3 regions of the Streptomyces sp. NPDC088254 genome follow, and region 2 is predicted to be linked to each of the others. Evidence: riboswitches for the same ligand, from Rfam matches in the RefSeq annotation. Region 2 holds a riboswitch; each other region holds the start of a gene.
The links. Region 2 has a riboswitch for cobalamin ahead of ACIOC0_RS03355 (CbtB-domain containing protein). Riboswitches for the same ligand answer to the same signal wherever they lie in the genome.
Positions count from the first base shown of each region.

Region 1 (5,525 bases), on a different contig from region 2:
AGTACATGGCGGCGAGGTTGAGGTCGTGCAGGGCGATCACCGTGGTGACCGGCAGGCCGGCGATCAGTTCCAGGAGGTCGAGCTGGTGCTGGATGTCGAGGTGGTTGGTGGGCTCGTCGAGGAGGAGTTCGCGGGGTTGCTGGGCGAGAGCGCGGGCGATCTGGGTGCGCTGGCGTTCGCCGCCGGAGAGAGTGTGCCAGGACTGACCGGAGCGGTCGGCCAGTCCGGTGCGCGCGAGGGCCTCGGTGACGGCTTCCGCGTCGGCCGTGGTCGGGGGCGTCCAGGCGCGGCGGTACGGGATGCGGCCGAGGGCGCCGACGTCCCGGACGGTCAGCTCGGTCTGGGTGTCGGCGTGCTGCTCGACCGTGGCGACACGGCGGGCGGTGGCACGGCGGCCGACCTCGGCGAGCGGGCGCCCGTCCAGGGTCACGACTCCGGAGGTAGGGGCGAGGACCCCGGCCAGCAGCCTCAACAACGTTGATTTTCCTGAGCCGTTGGGGCCGAGCAGGCCGACGGTCTCGCCGGGGTGCAGGGCGAGCGTGACGCCGTCGACGACGACCTTGTCGCCCAGGCGCCGTACGACGTCGTCCGCGTGCAGGCTGCTCATGTCCTTCTCCGTCCTCGGTAGAGCACGGCCACGAACGCCGGTACGCCGATGAGGGACGTCACCACGCCCACCGGGACCTCCTGCGGGTCGAGGACGGTACGGGCCAGGGTGTCCACCCACACCAGGAAGACAGCGCCGGTCAGCGCGGTGACCGGCAGCAGGCGGGCGTGCCCGGATCCGGTGAGGGCCCGGGTGGCGTGCGGCAGGACCAGGCCGACGAAGCCGATCGCGCCGGCGCAGCTGACCAGGGCGGCGGTGAGCAGGGCGGTCGCGCAGAGCAGGACCAGGCGGGTACGGGCGACCCGGACCCCGAGTCCGGCGGCGGCATCGTCCCCGAAGGAGAACGCGTCGAGCGTACGGGCGTACCCGAGGCAGACGACGAGCACCGCAGCCAGGACGGCGGTGCAGAGCAGCACCTGTCCCCAGTCGGCGCCGGTGAGCGAGCCGAGGAGCCAGAACAGCACGCCCCGGGTGGTTTCGGCGTCGGCGGAGGTCAGCACGGTGAACGAGGTCAGCGCGGAGAACAGCTGCATGGCCGCGACGCCGGACAGGACGACCCGGTCGGTGCTGGCTCCGAGGGTCTGGCTGAGCAGCAGCACGAGGGCGAAGGAGAGCAGCGCGCCGAGGAAGGCGCCCGCCGACAGGGACACCGCTCCCCCGCCCACGCCCAGCACGACCACGGCGACAGCGCCGGTGGAGGCGCCGGAGGAGACACCGAGCACGAAGGGGTCGGCGAGCGGGTTGCGCAGCAGCGACTGCATGACCGCGCCGCACACGGCGAGTCCGGCCCCGCACACGGCGGCCAGCAGGGTCCGCGGCATCCGCAGGTTCCACACGATGCCGTCCCGCAGCGGCGCCAACTCGCTCTCGCCGAGTCCGAGATGGGCCGCGACGGACGCCCAGACGTCCCCCGTGGAGATGTCGGCGGGGCCGATCGTCACGGCCACAGCGAGCGAGGCGATCAGCGCGGTCAGTCCGCCGCCGGTCAACAGCGCTGTGCGCAAAGTCACTTGGCGAGCCCGAAGTCACGCAGCCCGGCGGCGACCTTCTCGATTCCCTCGATCGTGCGAATGGATGGGTTCATCGCCTGCCCGCTGAGCAGGACGTACCGCTTCTTCTTCACGGCGGTGAGGTTGCGGGTGGCAGGGTTCGTCTCCAGGAAGCGGATCTTCGCCTTGGCGGTTTCGGCGGTCTGCTGCTTGCGGGTCAGGTCCCCGATGACGATGACGTCCGGGTCGCGGTCGGCGACGGTCTCCCAGTTGATCTGGGGCCATTCGTCGTGGGTGTCGGCGAAGGCGTTCTTCGCGCCCACGGCACGGGTGATGGCGCCGGGCGCACCGCAGCAGCCGGCGAGGTAGGGCGACTGGGAGTTGGCGAACCAGTACATGAGGGAGACGTCTGAGGCGTGCAGTCCGGCAGCGGCTGTGCTCACCCTCTTCTTCAGCGAGGCGACGAGCTCTTCGCCGCGCTTTTCGACGCCGAACGCCCGTGCCAGGTCGCGTATCTCCCCGTACACGGCGTCGAGCGTGAGGGGTGTGGAGCGCGATCCGTCGCCGCCGCTGTCGTTGTCCTTGCCCGCCGCGCAGTCGGACGGCGAGACGTAGGTCGGCACGCCCAGCTTCTCGAACTGCTCGCGGGTGGCGACGCCGCCCTTGCCGAGGGTGGAGACGAAGGAGGCGGTGACGAAGTCGGGTTCGGCGTCCAGGACCTTCTCGAAGGAGGGGTTGTTGTCGGCGAGGCGCGGCACGGTGGCGTTGGCCTTCTCCAGGCCCTTCATCACCGGGTCGGTCCAGGTCGCCGTGCCCGCCATGCGGTCGGCCAGGCCCAGGGAGAGCAGGATCTCGGTGGTGCCCTGGTTGAGTGAGACGGCCCGCTTCGGGGCCGACTTCATGGTGACCTTGTTCCCGCAGTTGTCGATGGTGACCGGGTAGCCGGTGGCCGCGGCCTTCTCGGTCTTCGCGTCGTCGCCGTCGGCGGAGCCGCAGGCGGTGAGCAGCAGGGCGGAGGTGAGAAGCAGGGCCGGGGTACGGAGGAGGGCGGGGGTGCGGAGCACGGGCATGCCTCGGGGGTCGGGGCTCGTTCGCGGAGCCTGGCCTACGGGTGTCCCCCGCGCCGGGGCGCGGAGGTGCCAGCAGGTCTTCGGACTCGGGTTCGTCCGGCCGGGGCGCCTTCCCGGTCTCCCAGTGGCGTGCGTGCCCCGCCCGTCCCCCTCACCGCTGCGCGTCAGTTCCGGATTCGCACCGGATTCCCTGGCCTCGGGTGTGGCTCGACTGGCCCGTCGAGGCTATCAAGCCCGTCGTACGGTCAGATCGTGCGCTCGGTCACGGGGTAGGGAACAAAGGTGCTGGTGTTCTCGGGGCGCTGGGCTACCGCTTCCAGTGGAACTGGGCTGCGCCCACCCCATGGGCCCGCTCCGGCTCGCGGACCTGATCGGCCTGGACACCGTCGCCTCGATCGCCCAGTCCCTCTACGACGAGTTCCGCGAGCCGCTCTACGCCCCGCCGCCGCTGCTCCAGCGAATGGTGGAGGCCGGTCTCCTCGGCCGTAAGACCGGCCGGGGGTTCCGCATCTACGACCAGGACTGAGGGCCTGGTACGACGCGGGCTGAGGGGCCCGCGACCGCCGCCGCGGGGTGAGGGTGCCGCGCGGCGCGGGGCGGGGGAAGGGGTGGGAGACGCGTGCGCGACGTTTCCCGCCCTCGGCCCGTTTCACACCCGTCACCCGCGTGCACCAGCTCACCATTCGAATGATGGACACGGCCCTCCGGACGCGTAGCCAGCCCCTTACGCTGACTGGTGCAGCTGGTTCGCCCCGTCCGCCAGGCGGGATGCGTCGCAAGAGGGAACCCGGTGGGAATCCGGGACTGCCCCGCAGCGGTGAGCGGGAACGACCGCCGTCATACGCACTGGATCCGAGGTACAGGGTCTGGGAAGCGACGGCCAGTAGGTGTCCTCCGGACCAGGAGGGCGTGCCCGCAAGTCCGAAGACCTGCCACTGCCCGTGTGCGAACCACTCGTACGCGGACATCCCGGTGACCTCGTGGGCGGGTCGGCGTACATACCGAGCGCACGACCGCGCTGTGCAGCGCAAGGTCGCCTCCGCCCGGTTCCGTCACCCCTTCGCGCTCGCGTCCCGTCGCCGGGATCTCAGGGATTCGTCTCGCGAAGGAGATCTCCGTGACCACCAAGTCCGCAGCCGCGGCAGCCCGGGCCACCGTGTACGGCTACCCCCGCCAGGGACAGAGCCGGGAACTGAAGAAGGCGATCGAGGGCTACTGGAAGGGCCGCGTCACCGCCAACGCGCTCCAGGACACCGCCGCCGAGCTGCGCCGCAGCAACTGGCGGCAGCTCGCCGACGCCGGCATCCACGAGGTCCCGACCGGCGACTTCTCGTACTACGACCACGTCCTGGACACCAGCGTCATGGTGGGTGCGATCCCCACCCGCCACCGGGCCGCCGTCGACGCCGACGCCCTCGACGGCTACTTCGCCATGGCCCGCGGCACCCAGGACGTCGCACCGCTGGAGATGACCAAGTGGTTCGACACCAACTACCACTACCTGGTCCCCGAACTCGGCCCGGACACCGTCTTCATTGCCGACACGACCAAGCAGGTCGCCGAGCTGAAGGAAGCCCTCGCTCTGGGCCTCACGGCCAGGCCCGTCGTGGTCGGTCCGGTCACCTATCTCCTGCTGGCCAAGCCCGCCCCCGGCGTCCCCGCCGACTTCGAGCCGCTCACGCTCCTCGACCGCCTGCTCCCGGTCTACGCCGAAGTCCTCGCCGACCTGCGCGCGGCCGGTGCCGAGTGGGTGCAGCTGGACGAGCCCGCGCTCGTCCAGGACCGCACCCCGGCCGAGCTGAACGCCGCCACCCGCGCCTACCGCGATCTCGGCGCCCTCACCGACCGGCCCAAGCTGCTGGTCGCCTCCTACTTCGACCGGCTCGGCGACGCCCTGCCGGTGCTGGCGAAGGCTCCGGTGGAGGGGCTGGCCCTGGACTTCACCGAGGGCGCCTCCGCCAATCTCGGCGATCTCGCCTCCGTGGGCGGACTGCCGGGCAAGCGGCTGGTCGCAGGCGTGGTCAACGGCCGCAACATCTGGGTCAACGACCTCACCAAGTCCCTGTCCACCCTCGGCACCCTGCTCGGGCTGGCCGACCGGGTCGACGTGGCCGCCTCCTGCTCCCTGCTCCACGTCCCGATCGACGCCGCCGCGGAACGCGACATCGACCCGCAGATCCTTCGCTGGCTCGCCTTCGCCCGCCAGAAGACGAGCGAGATCGTCACCCTCGCCACGGGCCTCGCGCAGGGCACAGGCGCGATCGCCGGCGAACTCGCCGCCAACCGGGCCGATCTGGCCTCCCGCGCGACCTCGCCGATCACGCACGACCCCGCCGTACGGGCCCGGACCGCCGCAGTCACGGACGCCGACGCCCGCCGCTCCCAGCCCTACCCCGAACGAGCCACCGCGCAGCGCGCGCACCTCGGACTGCCGCTGCTGCCGACAACGACCATCGGCTCCTTCCCGCAGACCGGTGAACTGCGTGCCGCCCGCGCGGACTTGAGGGCGGGCCGGATCGACACGGCGGGCTACGAGGAGCGCATCAAGGCGGAGATCGGCGAGGTCATCTCCTTCCAGGAGAAGACCGGCCTGGACGTCCTGGTGCACGGCGAGCCCGAACGCAACGACATGGTTCAGTACTTCGCCGAGCAGCTCACCGGCTACCTCGCCACGCAGCACGGCTGGGTCCAGTCCTACGGCACCCGTTACGTCCGCCCGCCGATCCTGGCCGGCGACATCTCCCGCCCCGAGCCGATGACGGTCCGCTGGACGACGTACGCCCAGTCCCTCACCTCACGACCGGTCAAGGGCATGCTCACCGGCCCGGTCACGATGCTCGCCTGGTCCTTCGTCCGCGA
Region 1 is NZ_JBIURQ010000003.1:99,732-105,256, forward strand. Features, by position in the region: gene ACIOC0_RS10995 (ABC transporter ATP-binding protein) at 1-607, opposite strand, end outside; gene ACIOC0_RS11000 (FecCD family ABC transporter permease) at 604-1,617, opposite strand; gene ACIOC0_RS11005 (ABC transporter substrate-binding protein) at 1,614-2,666, opposite strand; cobalamin riboswitch at 2,720-2,897, opposite strand; partial or broken gene ACIOC0_RS11010 (3-hydroxyacyl-CoA dehydrogenase family protein) at 2,986-3,192, shown strand; cobalamin riboswitch at 3,393-3,618, shown strand; gene metE (5-methyltetrahydropteroyltriglutamate--homocysteine S-methyltransferase) at 3,784-5,525, shown strand, end outside.
Region 1: it holds a riboswitch for cobalamin, as region 2 does, so the genes downstream of both, ACIOC0_RS11005 (ABC transporter substrate-binding protein) here and ACIOC0_RS03355 (CbtB-domain containing protein) in region 2, are expected to answer to the same signal.

Region 2 (5,525 bases):
GGCCGCGTTCTGGCGCGACGAGTACCGTCTCAACGCCCGGATCGCCCGCTACCCCAAGCCGTACGTGGCCGTCATGGACGGCATCGTCATGGGCGGCGGGGTCGGCCTCTCCGCGCACGGCAGCGTCCGGATCGTCACCGAACGATCGAGGATCGCGATGCCCGAGACCGGGATCGGGTTCGTCCCGGACGTCGGCGGCACCTACCTGCTCGGCCTGGCGCCGGGTGAACTGGGCACGCACCTGGCACTGACCGGCGCACAGATCGGCGCGGGTGACGCCCTGCTCTGCGGGCTCGCCGACCACTTCGTGCCGACGACGGCACTCCAGGGGTTCATCGACGACCTCGCCGAGATGCCTGTGCGCGACGCACTGGCCCGTCATGTACAGCCTTCTCCGTCAGGCGAGTTGGGTCGCCGACGGGCATGGATCGACTCCTGCTACGCCGCTGACACGGTCGAGGAGATCGTGGACCGGTTGCTCGCCGACGGCGGCCCGGACGCAAAGGAGACAGCCGAGACCCTCCTCGCCAAGTCGCCTACCGCCCTCAAGGTCACCCTCACCGCCCTGTCCCGCGCCCGGCGCCTCGGCCCGCTGGAGCGAGTCCTCGACCAGGAGTACCGCGTCTCCTGCGCCGCCCTCCGGCACCCGGACCTGGTGGAGGGCATCCGCGCCCAGGTCATCGACAAGGACCGCGACCCGCACTGGTCGCCGGCCACTTTGGTGGAGGTGACCGACGCCGACGTCGAAGACTTCTTCGCTCCGCTCGGCGAGCGAGAACTCGGACTCACCGGTTCGGGCGGGAGCACGGAGGTGGCCTGGTGAGCCGTACCGTCGCTTTCATCGGCCTCGGGCACATGGGCGCCCCGATGGCCGCCAACCTGGTGAAGGCCGGGCTCCGCGTACACGGTCATGACCTCGTGCCCGAGGCCGTGAACAGCGCCACGCGGGCGGGCGTGGAACCCGCGCCGTCGGCGGCCGCCGCGGTCGACGGCGCCGACGTGGTCATCACCATGCTTCCCGCGGGCCGCCACGTCCTGGACCTCTACGACACCCTTCTGCCCGCCGCCCGGCCCGGCACCCTGTTCGTCGACTGCTCCACCATCGACGTCACCGACGCCCGTACCGCCCACGACCGCGCGGCAGCCGCCGGAATGCGAACCCTGGACGCACCGGTTTCCGGCGGAGTGGTGGGAGCCGAAGCGGCCACCCTCACTTTCATGGCCGGCGGGGGAGAGACCGAGTTCGCCGAGGCGCTTCCCCTGCTCGAAGCCATGGGCAAGAAGGCCGTCCACTGCGGCGGTGCGGGTGCCGGACAGGCGGCCAAGATCTGCAACAACATGATCCTCGGCGTCTCCATGATCGCCGTCAGCGAGGCGTTCGTCCTCGGCGAGAGCCTCGGCCTGTCGCACCAGGCCCTGTACGACGTGGCCTCGACGGCATCCGGGCAGTGCTGGGCCCTCAGCGTCAACTGCCCCGTTCCCGGGCCCGTGCCGACCAGCCCGGCCAACCGGGACTACCGTCCGGGCTTCGCCGCCTCTTTGATGGCCAAGGACCTGGGACTCGCGGCAGACGCGGCCAAGGCCGGCGGAGTACACGCGGAACTGGGCCTGAGAGCAGCCGAGTTGTACGCCGCCTATGCCGAGCGAGGCGGGGCCATGCAGGACTTCTCCGGCATCGTACGTACGATCAGGGACCAGAGCGGAGCTGAGGGATGACCATGGAACCGGCCGCCGAATACGAGACGATCCTGGTCGAGCGCAAGGGCCGAACCGCCCTGCTCACCCTGAACCGGCCCAAGGCACTCAACGCCCTCAACCTGCAGGTCATGAACGAAGTCGTCGCGGCGACCGAAGCCCTCGACCGGGACCCGGGCTGTGGCTGCATCGTGATCACCGGTTCGGCGAAGGCGTTCGCGGCTGGCGCCGACATCAAGGAGATGCAGCCCCAGGGATACATGGACATGTACCTGGCCGACTGGTTCGCTGCCTGGGACCGCATCGGAGAGTTGCGCACGCCGACCGTGGCCGCCGTCGCCGGATACGCCCTGGGAGGGGGCTGCGAGCTCGCCATGCTCTGCGACATCCTGCTCGCCGCCGACACGGCCGTCTTCGGCCAGCCCGAGATCAAACTGGGGGTGATTCCCGGCATCGGCGGCTCCCAGCGCCTGACCCGTGCTGTCGGCAAGGCCAAGGCCATGGAGCTGTGCCTGACCGGGCGCACCATGGACGCGACCGAAGCCGAGCGAGCCGGACTGGTCTCCCGTGTGGTCCCCGCCGACGACCTGCTCGGCGAAGCCCTGGCCGTCGCCGAGACGGTCGCCGGCATGTCGCTGCCGGTCGCGATGATGGCGAAGGAAGCGGTCGGGCGGGCTTTCGAGACCACCCTCACGGAAGGCGTCCGCTTCGAACGCCGTCTGTTCCACGCCATGTTCGCGACCGCAGACCAGAAGGAAGGCATGGGAGCATTCGTCGGCAAACGGCCACCGGTATTCCGTCACCGCTGAACCACGAAGCCCGTGCCCGTACCGTCCGTCCGGTGGGAGAGGAAGATCACGCCGGACGGACGCGGTCTTGGCCATGCCCGCGCCACGCGGTACGGTCTGTCCGATATCGACGACGGCGAGACGGAAGCCGGTGGGAATCCGGCACGGTCGCGCCACTGTATGCGGGACCCCCTTCGGGGCGTCGCGTGAGTCAGACCCGTGGCCGTCGTCCTGTGCACCACCGAGATGGGACGCGAACTCCCAGAGGAGGTTCTGCCATGGCGCAGACCGTCGCCCAGCCGACAGCCACCACTCCCGCCGTTCCCGCCACGCTGCCGCTGAAGGCGATAGCGCCCTGGGCGGTCTTCTTCGGCGTCCTGATGCTGGTCCTGCTCTACTTCGTCGGCGCCGAGCAGGGCGCCACCTCCGTGTTCAACGGCACCGACGTCCACGAGTGGGTGCACGACGCCCGCCACCTGCTCGGCTTCCCCTGCCACTGACACGAGGGACGCCGCACACCCATGAACTCCGCAACGGTAAGAAACCTCCTCGTGCGGGGCATGCTCGCCGGCCTTGTCGCCGGTGTGCTCGCCCTGGTTGTCGCCTATCTCCTCGGTGAGCCGAGCGTCGACAAGGCGATCGCCTTCGAGGACGCCCACTCCCACGAGCACGAGATGGAAGTCGTCTCCCGCTCCCTGCAGTCCACCGCCGGCCTCGCCACGGGCGTCCTCGTCTACGGGGTCGCCTTCGGCGGCATCGCTGCGCTCGCGTACTGCTTCGCCCTGGGCCGCGTGGGCCGCTTCAGCCCGCGGGCGACCGCGCTGCTGCTGTCCGGCTGCGCACTGCTCGCCGTCTACGTCGTGCCCTTCCTCAAGTACCCGGCGAACCCGCCGTCGGTCGGCGACCCCGACACCATCAGCAAGCGGACCACGCTGTACTTCCTGATGATGCTGCTCAGCGTTCTTCTCGCGGTCGCCGCCACCATCCTGGGCAAGCGCCTGGCGCCCAGCCTGGGCACCTGGTGGGCGACAGTCGTCGCGGTGGCCGCCTTCGCCGTCGTCATCGGTCTGGCCTACGAGTTCCTGCCCGTCATCAACGAGGTGCCGCAGGACTTCCCGGCCGCCCTGCTGTGGCGGTTCCGGCTGTCCGCACTGGCCATCCAGTCCGCCCTGTGGGCCGGCTTCGGCCTGCTCTTCGGTGAACTGGCGGAACGCCTGCTGAACCCCAAGCCGGCGACGGCCACGAGCGGCCGCGCGGTTCCGGCCGCGCACTGATTCCTTCCGGACAACAGAGGGCCCTTCGGAACCATCCGGGGGCCCTCTGGCGTTCTCCGGACACCGAGTCCGACGGAAGAGCGACTACGACTCGATGTTCAGCCCGACCCGACGCGGACCACCCGGCCGATGAGCGGAGGAACCGAGTGGCCAAAACCCCCCAGCCGCGCCACATTACCCTCGGCGGCCGTGACGCGGTCGCCCTCACCCGGGAGGAATTCGACCAACTGATCGCCAGCCGACGGCAGATCGGCGGCCAGAGCGCCCGGGTACGAGTCCTCGCCCAGCAGGCCAAACGCACCGAACGGCTGCTCCACGACCTGGAAGCACTGATCGCCTCACAGGGGGAGGACTGCAGCGGGCAGGTCCACACATCGTCGACGCCCTGTGCCGAAAGTCCGTCCGCCCAGACGAGCGCCGCTGGTTCCTGCCTGCGCTGCGAGCTGGCGGCGTTGCTACGCCGTCACCGGGATCCGGCGTCCTGAACACTGGTGACCGAGTCCTAGTTGACGTCCGGCTCGCCCAAGGGACGCCCGAGCCGCAGATTCCAGCGCCCGGCCCGGCCGCTGAGCTCGGTCACCGTAAGGGGTGGCACATCGAGGCGCCAGAAGACAGCGGCGGGTACGTCCAACGCTTGGGTGATCGCCGCCCGCACCACCTCCGGCTCGACCACAGCGAGCACACGACCCTCGACAGCCGCCGCTTCCTCCAGCCACCGCCCGACTTTCCCGCACAGGACTCGTACGGACTCACCCCCGTGCGGTGCGCTCCCCGGGTCGGTGAGCCAGAGGGCCACGGCTTCCGGCTCGGCAGCCGCCACCGCCTCCAGTGTGCGGCCTCGCCAGCGGCCCACATCCAGTCCGTCCAGCTCCGGCGTCTCCACGCCGTCGAGGCCGAGCGCAGTCGCCGTCTCCCGACAGCGCACACTCGGGGACACCACCACACGCGCCGCCACGGGCAGTGACCCGGCGGCCTCACGGGCGCGGGCCGCGCCGCTGTCGTCGATCGAGTCCCCGTCGTAGAACCGCGCCCTCCGCAGTGATGGGCTCGTGGCGGGTGAGACGAAGGTGACGCGGCTGGTCACGCGGCTGCTCCTGCTCTCGATGTCATGGGTCGTGGGTGTCCACCACGCGGGACCGGAGCAGTGGGCGGTGCCCACGGCCGAGTAGGGATACGCGGCTGCCGGCGTCCCTGCGTGGCGGAGCCATCAGGGCCGGGGCGCACATGGCACCCCGGCCCAGTGAAGTGTCCGGTCAGGTCACGCGTCCGGCAACTCCCCGCGGACGGTGCGGGCGGCGGCGACCAGGTTCTCCAGGGAGGCGCGGGTCTCGGGCCAGCCTCGGGTCTTCAGACCGCAGTCCGGGTTGACCCAGAGCCGTTCGGCGGGAATGGCCTTCAGCCCCGTGCGCAGCAGGTCGGCGGCCTCCTCGGCGCTCGGGACGCGGGGGGAGTGGATGTCGTAGACACCGGGCCCGGCCTCGCGCGGGTAGCCGTGCGCGGCGAGCTCGCGGGCGACCTGCATGTGGGAGCGGGCGGCCTCCAGACTGATGACGTCGGCGTCGAGGTCGTCGATGGCCCGGACGATGTCACCGAACTCGGCGTAGCACATGTGGGTGTGGATCTGCGTGTCCGGGCGCACCCCGCCGGTCGTCAGCCGGAAGGCTTCCGTCGCCCACTCCAGGTAGGCCGGACGGCCGGCGGCGCGCAGCGGCAGGGTCTCGCGCAGTGCCGGCTCGTCCACCTGGATCACCGAGGTGCCCGCCGCCTC
Region 2 is NZ_JBIURQ010000001.1:727,961-733,485, forward strand. Features, by position in the region: partial or broken gene ACIOC0_RS03340 (enoyl-CoA hydratase/isomerase family protein) at 1-772, shown strand, start outside; gene mmsB (3-hydroxyisobutyrate dehydrogenase) at 703-1,716, shown strand; gene ACIOC0_RS03350 (enoyl-CoA hydratase) at 1,713-2,504, shown strand; cobalamin riboswitch at 2,581-2,725, shown strand; gene ACIOC0_RS03355 (CbtB-domain containing protein) at 2,762-2,983, shown strand; gene ACIOC0_RS03360 (CbtA family protein) at 3,005-3,757, shown strand; gene ACIOC0_RS03365 (hypothetical protein) at 3,904-4,242, shown strand; gene ACIOC0_RS03370 (histidine phosphatase family protein) at 4,260-4,841, opposite strand; gene metE (5-methyltetrahydropteroyltriglutamate--homocysteine S-methyltransferase) at 5,016-5,525, opposite strand, start outside.

Region 3 (5,525 bases), on a different contig from region 2:
CTCGCCGAGGCCGAGGAGACCATCGAGACCTCCCTCGCCACACCGCGCGAGGCCGGTCTGCTCGGCACCGACGTGGGGCTGCCCATGCTGATGCTCTCCCGGCACTCCCTGGACAAGGAGGGCGAACCGGTGGAATGGGTGCGCTCGGTGTACCGGGGGGACCGCTACAAGTTCGTCGCACGGCTGAAGCGGCCGCAGGACTGACCGCGGGCGCAGCGGGAAGACTGGGACCGATATCCGGACGGGGTCTTCCGCTGGGCTTTATCCGTCACCTACATTGCCTGCGCGTTTGCACAGGTGATCAACAAGGGGACGGAGTGGCCTGAATGTCGGAAGCCCCAGAGGTGTCGAGAGGTCCGGTGGTGACGCCCGTGCGCGTCGTCATCGGTCTCTGCTTGTTCGCGCCCTTCGTGGCGATGCTGTGGGTCGGTTCTTACGCCAAAGTGGAACCGGCGGTCGCCGGGATCCCCTTCTTCTACTGGTACCAGATGCTGTGGGTGCTGATCTCCACCGCGCTCACGATGACCGCGTACAAGCTGTGGCAGCGTGACCAGCGCTCCCGCGGTGCCGGCAAGAGCCGGGACGGGGGTACGGCGAAGTGAACGACGGCGTGAACGGCGTCGCGCTCGCCGTCTTCATCTTCTTCTTCCTGGCCGTCACGGTCATGGGCTTCCTGGCCGCGCGCTGGCGCAAGGCCGAGAACGAGCACAGCCTCGACGAATGGGGCCTGGGCGGCCGGTCGTTCGGAACCTGGGTCACCTGGTTCCTGCTGGGCGGCGACCTGTACACCGCGTACACCTTCGTCGCCGTCCCGGCGGCGATCTACGCGGCGGGTGCGGCGGGCTTCTTCGCGGTGCCCTACACGATCCTGGTGTACCCGCTGATCTTCACCTTCCTGCCGCGGCTGTGGTCGGTGTCCCACAAGCACGGGTACGTGACGACCTCGGACTTCGTGCGCGGCCGGTTCGGCTCGAAGGGGCTGTCGCTGGCGGTCGCCCTGACCGGCATCCTCGCCACGATGCCGTACATCGCGCTCCAGCTCGTCGGCATCCAGGCCGTGCTGGACGTGATGGGCGTCGGCGGCGGCGAGGACACCAACTGGTTCGTCAAGGACCTGCCGTTGCTGATCGCGTTCGGCGTGCTGGCCGCGTACACCTACTCCTCGGGACTGCGGGCCCCGGCGCTCATCGCGTTCGTGAAGGACACGCTGATCTACATCGTCATCGCGGTGGCGATCATCTACATCCCGATCAAACTGGGCGGTTTCGACGAGGTGTTCGCCAGGGCGGGCGACGCGTTCAGCCAGACCAACCCCGCGACCGGCAAGCCGCGCGGGGCCCTGGCGCCGGCCGAGGCGGGCCAGTGGACGTACGCCACGCTGGCCTTGGGCTCCGCGCTGGCGCTGTTCATGTACCCGCACTCGATCACCGCGACGCTGTCCTCGCGCAGCCGTGAGGTGATCCGGCGCAACACCACGATCCTGCCGCTGTACTCCCTGATGCTCGGGCTGCTCGCACTGCTGGGCTTCATGGCCATCGCGGCCGGCGTCAAGGTCACCAACGGGCAGCTGGCGATCCCGCAGTTGTTCGAGGACATGTTCCCGGACTGGTTCGCGGGCGTGGCCTTCGCGGCGATCGGCATCGGCGCGCTGGTCCCGGCGGCCATCATGTCGATCGCGGCGGCGAACCTGTTCACCCGCAACATCTACAAGGACTTCATCAAGCCGGACGCCACACCGAAGGAGGAGACGCGGGTCTCCAAGATCGTGTCCCTGCTGGTGAAGGTGGGCGCGCTGGTCTTCGTCCTCACCATGGACAAGACGGTCGCCATCAACTTCCAGCTGCTGGGCGGCATCTGGATCCTGCAGACCTTCCCGGCCCTGGTCGGCGGTCTGTTCACCCGCTGGTTCCACCGGTGGGCGCTGCTCGCCGGCTGGGCGGTGGGCATGGTCTACGGCACCCTCGCCGCGTACGGCGTCGCCTCCCCGACGCAGAAGCACTTCGGCGGCTCCGCCAAGGAGATCCCCGGCATCGGCGAGATCGGCTACATCGGTCTGACGGCGTTCGTGCTCAACGTCGTCGTCACGGTGGTCCTGACGTTCGCCCTGAAGGCTGTGAAGGCCCCCGACGGCGTCGACGAGACGTCCCCGGCGGACTACACGGCGGACGCGGGCGACCCGGGCGTGCAGGTGGAGCTCCCGCCGGCGACGGCGGGTACGAGCCACTGACGCGGGGCGAGCGCCCCCGCCCCGGCAGCGGCGCCGGGGCGGGGGCGCTCGCCTTCTCCGGTCCCGCCGGAATCCGCACGCCACCTGGACCGGATCACTCTCCTCACCTGCCGGCTGACGCTCTGGAGCCGCCGCGACACAACATCTGGGGGTGGCGTGGCGGGTGAGCACAAGATGTATGCTCGTGCTCGCTGTCGCCGCAGGGGAATCCGGTGCGAATCCGGAACTGTCCCGCAACGGTGTACTCGTGCATCACCGCACGCCAGTCCAGTCCGAGGACCTGCCGGCAGCGCGTCCGGCCCATCCGGTCCGGACGCCCGACGTCCGGGCCTCGCGGAGTGGGCCGGTGGACGCGACGCCGTGCGCGCTCGCGTGCTGCCCCTGCCCTCCGCCAGGCCCCGCCGAGCGAGGGAGAGCCCCACGTGACCATCGCGCCAGCCGGTCCGGCTTCAGCAGTCACCCCCGTGGAGGACGACGGTCCCGGCGCCGCACTGCTGCGGACCCTGACCGAGCTGACCGCCGACCTGCCCGCCGCCGACCCCGGACGGGTCGCCGCCGCCGCACTGCGCGGCCGCTCCGCCCGGGGCAGCCACGAGGAGGTCCTCGCGGAGCTGCGCGAACTGGCCACGGAGGCCGCCGCGGGCCTGATCTCCGAGGACCCCGCCTACTCCCGGCTGGCCGCCCGGCTGCTGACCATCGGCATCCGCGCCGAGGCCGCCTCACAGGGCGTCACCTCGTTCACCGAGTCCATCGCCGTGGGCCACCGCGAGGGCCTGATCGCCGACCGCACCGCCGAGTTCGCCCGCCTCCACGGCCGCCGCCTCGACGCGCTGGTCGACACGGAGGCCGACGACCGCTTCGGCTACTTCGGGCTGCGCACCCTGCACAGCCGCTACCTGCTGCGCCACCCGATCACCCGCAAGGTCGTCGAGACGCCCCAGCACTTCCTGCTGCGCGTCGCCGCCGGTCTCGCCGAGGACGACACCCCCCGCTCGGTCGACGAAGTCGCCGCGCTGTACGGCCTGATGAGCCGCCTCGACTATCTGCCGTCCTCCCCCACCCTCTTCAACTCCGGTACGCGGCACCCCCAGATGTCGTCCTGCTACCTCCTCGACTCCCCGCTGGACGAGCTGGACTCCATCTACGACCGGTACCACCAGGTCGCCCGCCTCTCCAAGCACGCCGGCGGCATCGGGCTGTCGTACTCCCGCATCCGCTCCCGGGGTTCGCTGATCCGCGGCACCAACGGGCACTCCAACGGCATCGTCCCGTTCCTGAAGACGCTGGACGCGTCGGTCGCCGCCGTGAACCAGGGCGGCCGGCGCAAGGGCGCGGCGGCGGTCTACCTGGAGACCTGGCACTCCGACATCGAGGAGTTCCTGGAGCTGCGGGACAACACCGGTGAGGACGCCCGCCGTACGCACAATCTCAACCTGGCGCACTGGATCCCGGACGAGTTCATGCGCCGTGTGAACGCGGACGCCGAGTGGTCGCTGTTCTCCCCCGCCGACGTGCCGGAGCTGGTCGACCTGTGGGGCGATGAGTTCGACGCCGCCTACCGCAAGGCCGAGGCGGAGGGTCTGGCGAAGAAGACCATTCCGGCCCGCGAGCTGTACGGCCGGATGATGCGCACCCTCGCGCAGACCGGCAACGGGTGGATGACCTTCAAGGACGCCGCCAACCGCACCGCCAACCAGACGGCCGAGCCGGGGCACGTCGTGCACTCCTCCAACCTGTGCACGGAGATCCTGGAGGTCACCGACGACGGGGAGACGGCGGTCTGCAACCTGGGGTCGGTCAACCTGGGCGCGTTCGTCGACACGGCGACCGGCGACATCGACTGGGAGCGGCTGGACGGCACCGTCCGCACGGCGGTCACCTTCCTCGACCGCGTCGTCGACATCAACTTCTACCCCACCGAGCAGGCGGGCCGCTCCAACGCCCGCTGGCGTCCGGTGGGCCTGGGCGCGATGGGCCTCCAGGACGTCTTCTTCAAGCTGCGGCTGCCCTTCGACTCCCCCGAGGCCAAGGCGCTCTCCACGCGCATCGCCGAGCGGATCATGCTCGCCGCGTACGAGGCCTCCGCCGACCTCGCCGAGCGGAACGGCCCGCTGCCCGCCTGGGACAAGACCCGCGCGGCACGCGGGGTGCTGCACCCCGACCACTACGGCGTGGAGTTCACCTGGCCGGAGCGCTGGGCGGCCCTGCGCGAGCGGATCGCCTCCGTCGGCATGCGCAACTCCCTGCTGCTCGCCATCGCGCCGACCGCGACGATCGCCTCGATCGCGGGCGTCTACGAGTGCATCGAGCCGCAGGTGTCCAACCTGTTCAAGCGCGAGACGCTGTCCGGCGAGTTCCTGCAGGTCAACTCCTACCTGGTGCAGGACCTCAAGGCGCTGGGCGTCTGGGACGCCCGCACACGTGAGGCGCTGCGCGAGTCGGGCGGCTCGGTGCAGGACTTCGCGTGGATCCCGGCCGACGTGCGCGCCCTGTACCGCACGGCGTGGGAGATCCCGCAACGCGGCCTGATCGACATGGCCGCCGCCCGCACCCCGTACCTGGACCAGGCGCAGTCGCTGAACCTGTTCCTGGAGACGCCGACGATCGGCAAGCTCTCCTCGATGTACGCGTACGCATGGAAGTCGGGCCTGAAGACCACGTACTACCTGCGCTCGCGCCCGGCGACCCGTATCGCCCGCGCGGCCGGCTCCCAGGGCCAGCCCGCGAAGACCGTCCCCGTCCAGCAGACGCCCGCCGAAGACGCCGTCGCCTGCTCCCTGGAAAACCCCGAGTCCTGCGAGGCCTGCCAGTAATTCCCACCCGCCACCCGACCACCACCCCTGGAGGACGGCGCTTCGCGCCGACTGCTATGACCCAGAACCTTCTCGACCCCGGCTTCGAGCTGACTCTGCGCCCCATGCGCTACCCGGACTTCTACGAGCGCTACCGGGACGCCATCAAGAACACCTGGACAGTGGAGGAGGTCGACCTCCACTCGGACGTGGCCGACCTCACGAAGCTGTCGCCGGCCGAGCAGCACCTCATCGGCCGGCTGGTCGCCTTCTTCGCGACAGGCGACTCGATCGTGGCGAACAACCTGGTGCTGACGCTCTACAAGCACATCAACTCCCCGGAGGCGCGCCTGTACCTGTCGCGCCAGCTCTTCGAGGAGGCCGTGCACGTCCAGTTCTATCTGACACTGCTGGACACCTACCTCCCCGACCCGGAGGACCGCGCGGCCGCCTTCGCGGCGGTGGAGAACATCCCCTCCATCCGGGAGAAGGCCGGGTTCTGCTTC
Region 3 is NZ_JBIURQ010000013.1:181,576-187,100, forward strand. Features, by position in the region: gene ACIOC0_RS33455 (GntR family transcriptional regulator) at 1-204, shown strand, start outside; gene ACIOC0_RS33460 (DUF3311 domain-containing protein) at 327-602, shown strand; gene mctP (monocarboxylate uptake permease MctP) at 599-2,227, shown strand; cobalamin riboswitch at 2,393-2,530, shown strand; gene ACIOC0_RS33470 (ribonucleoside-diphosphate reductase subunit alpha) at 2,650-5,040, shown strand; gene ACIOC0_RS33475 (ribonucleotide-diphosphate reductase subunit beta) at 5,097-5,525, shown strand, end outside.
Region 3: it holds a riboswitch for cobalamin, as region 2 does, so the genes downstream of both, ACIOC0_RS33470 (ribonucleoside-diphosphate reductase subunit alpha) here and ACIOC0_RS03355 (CbtB-domain containing protein) in region 2, are expected to answer to the same signal.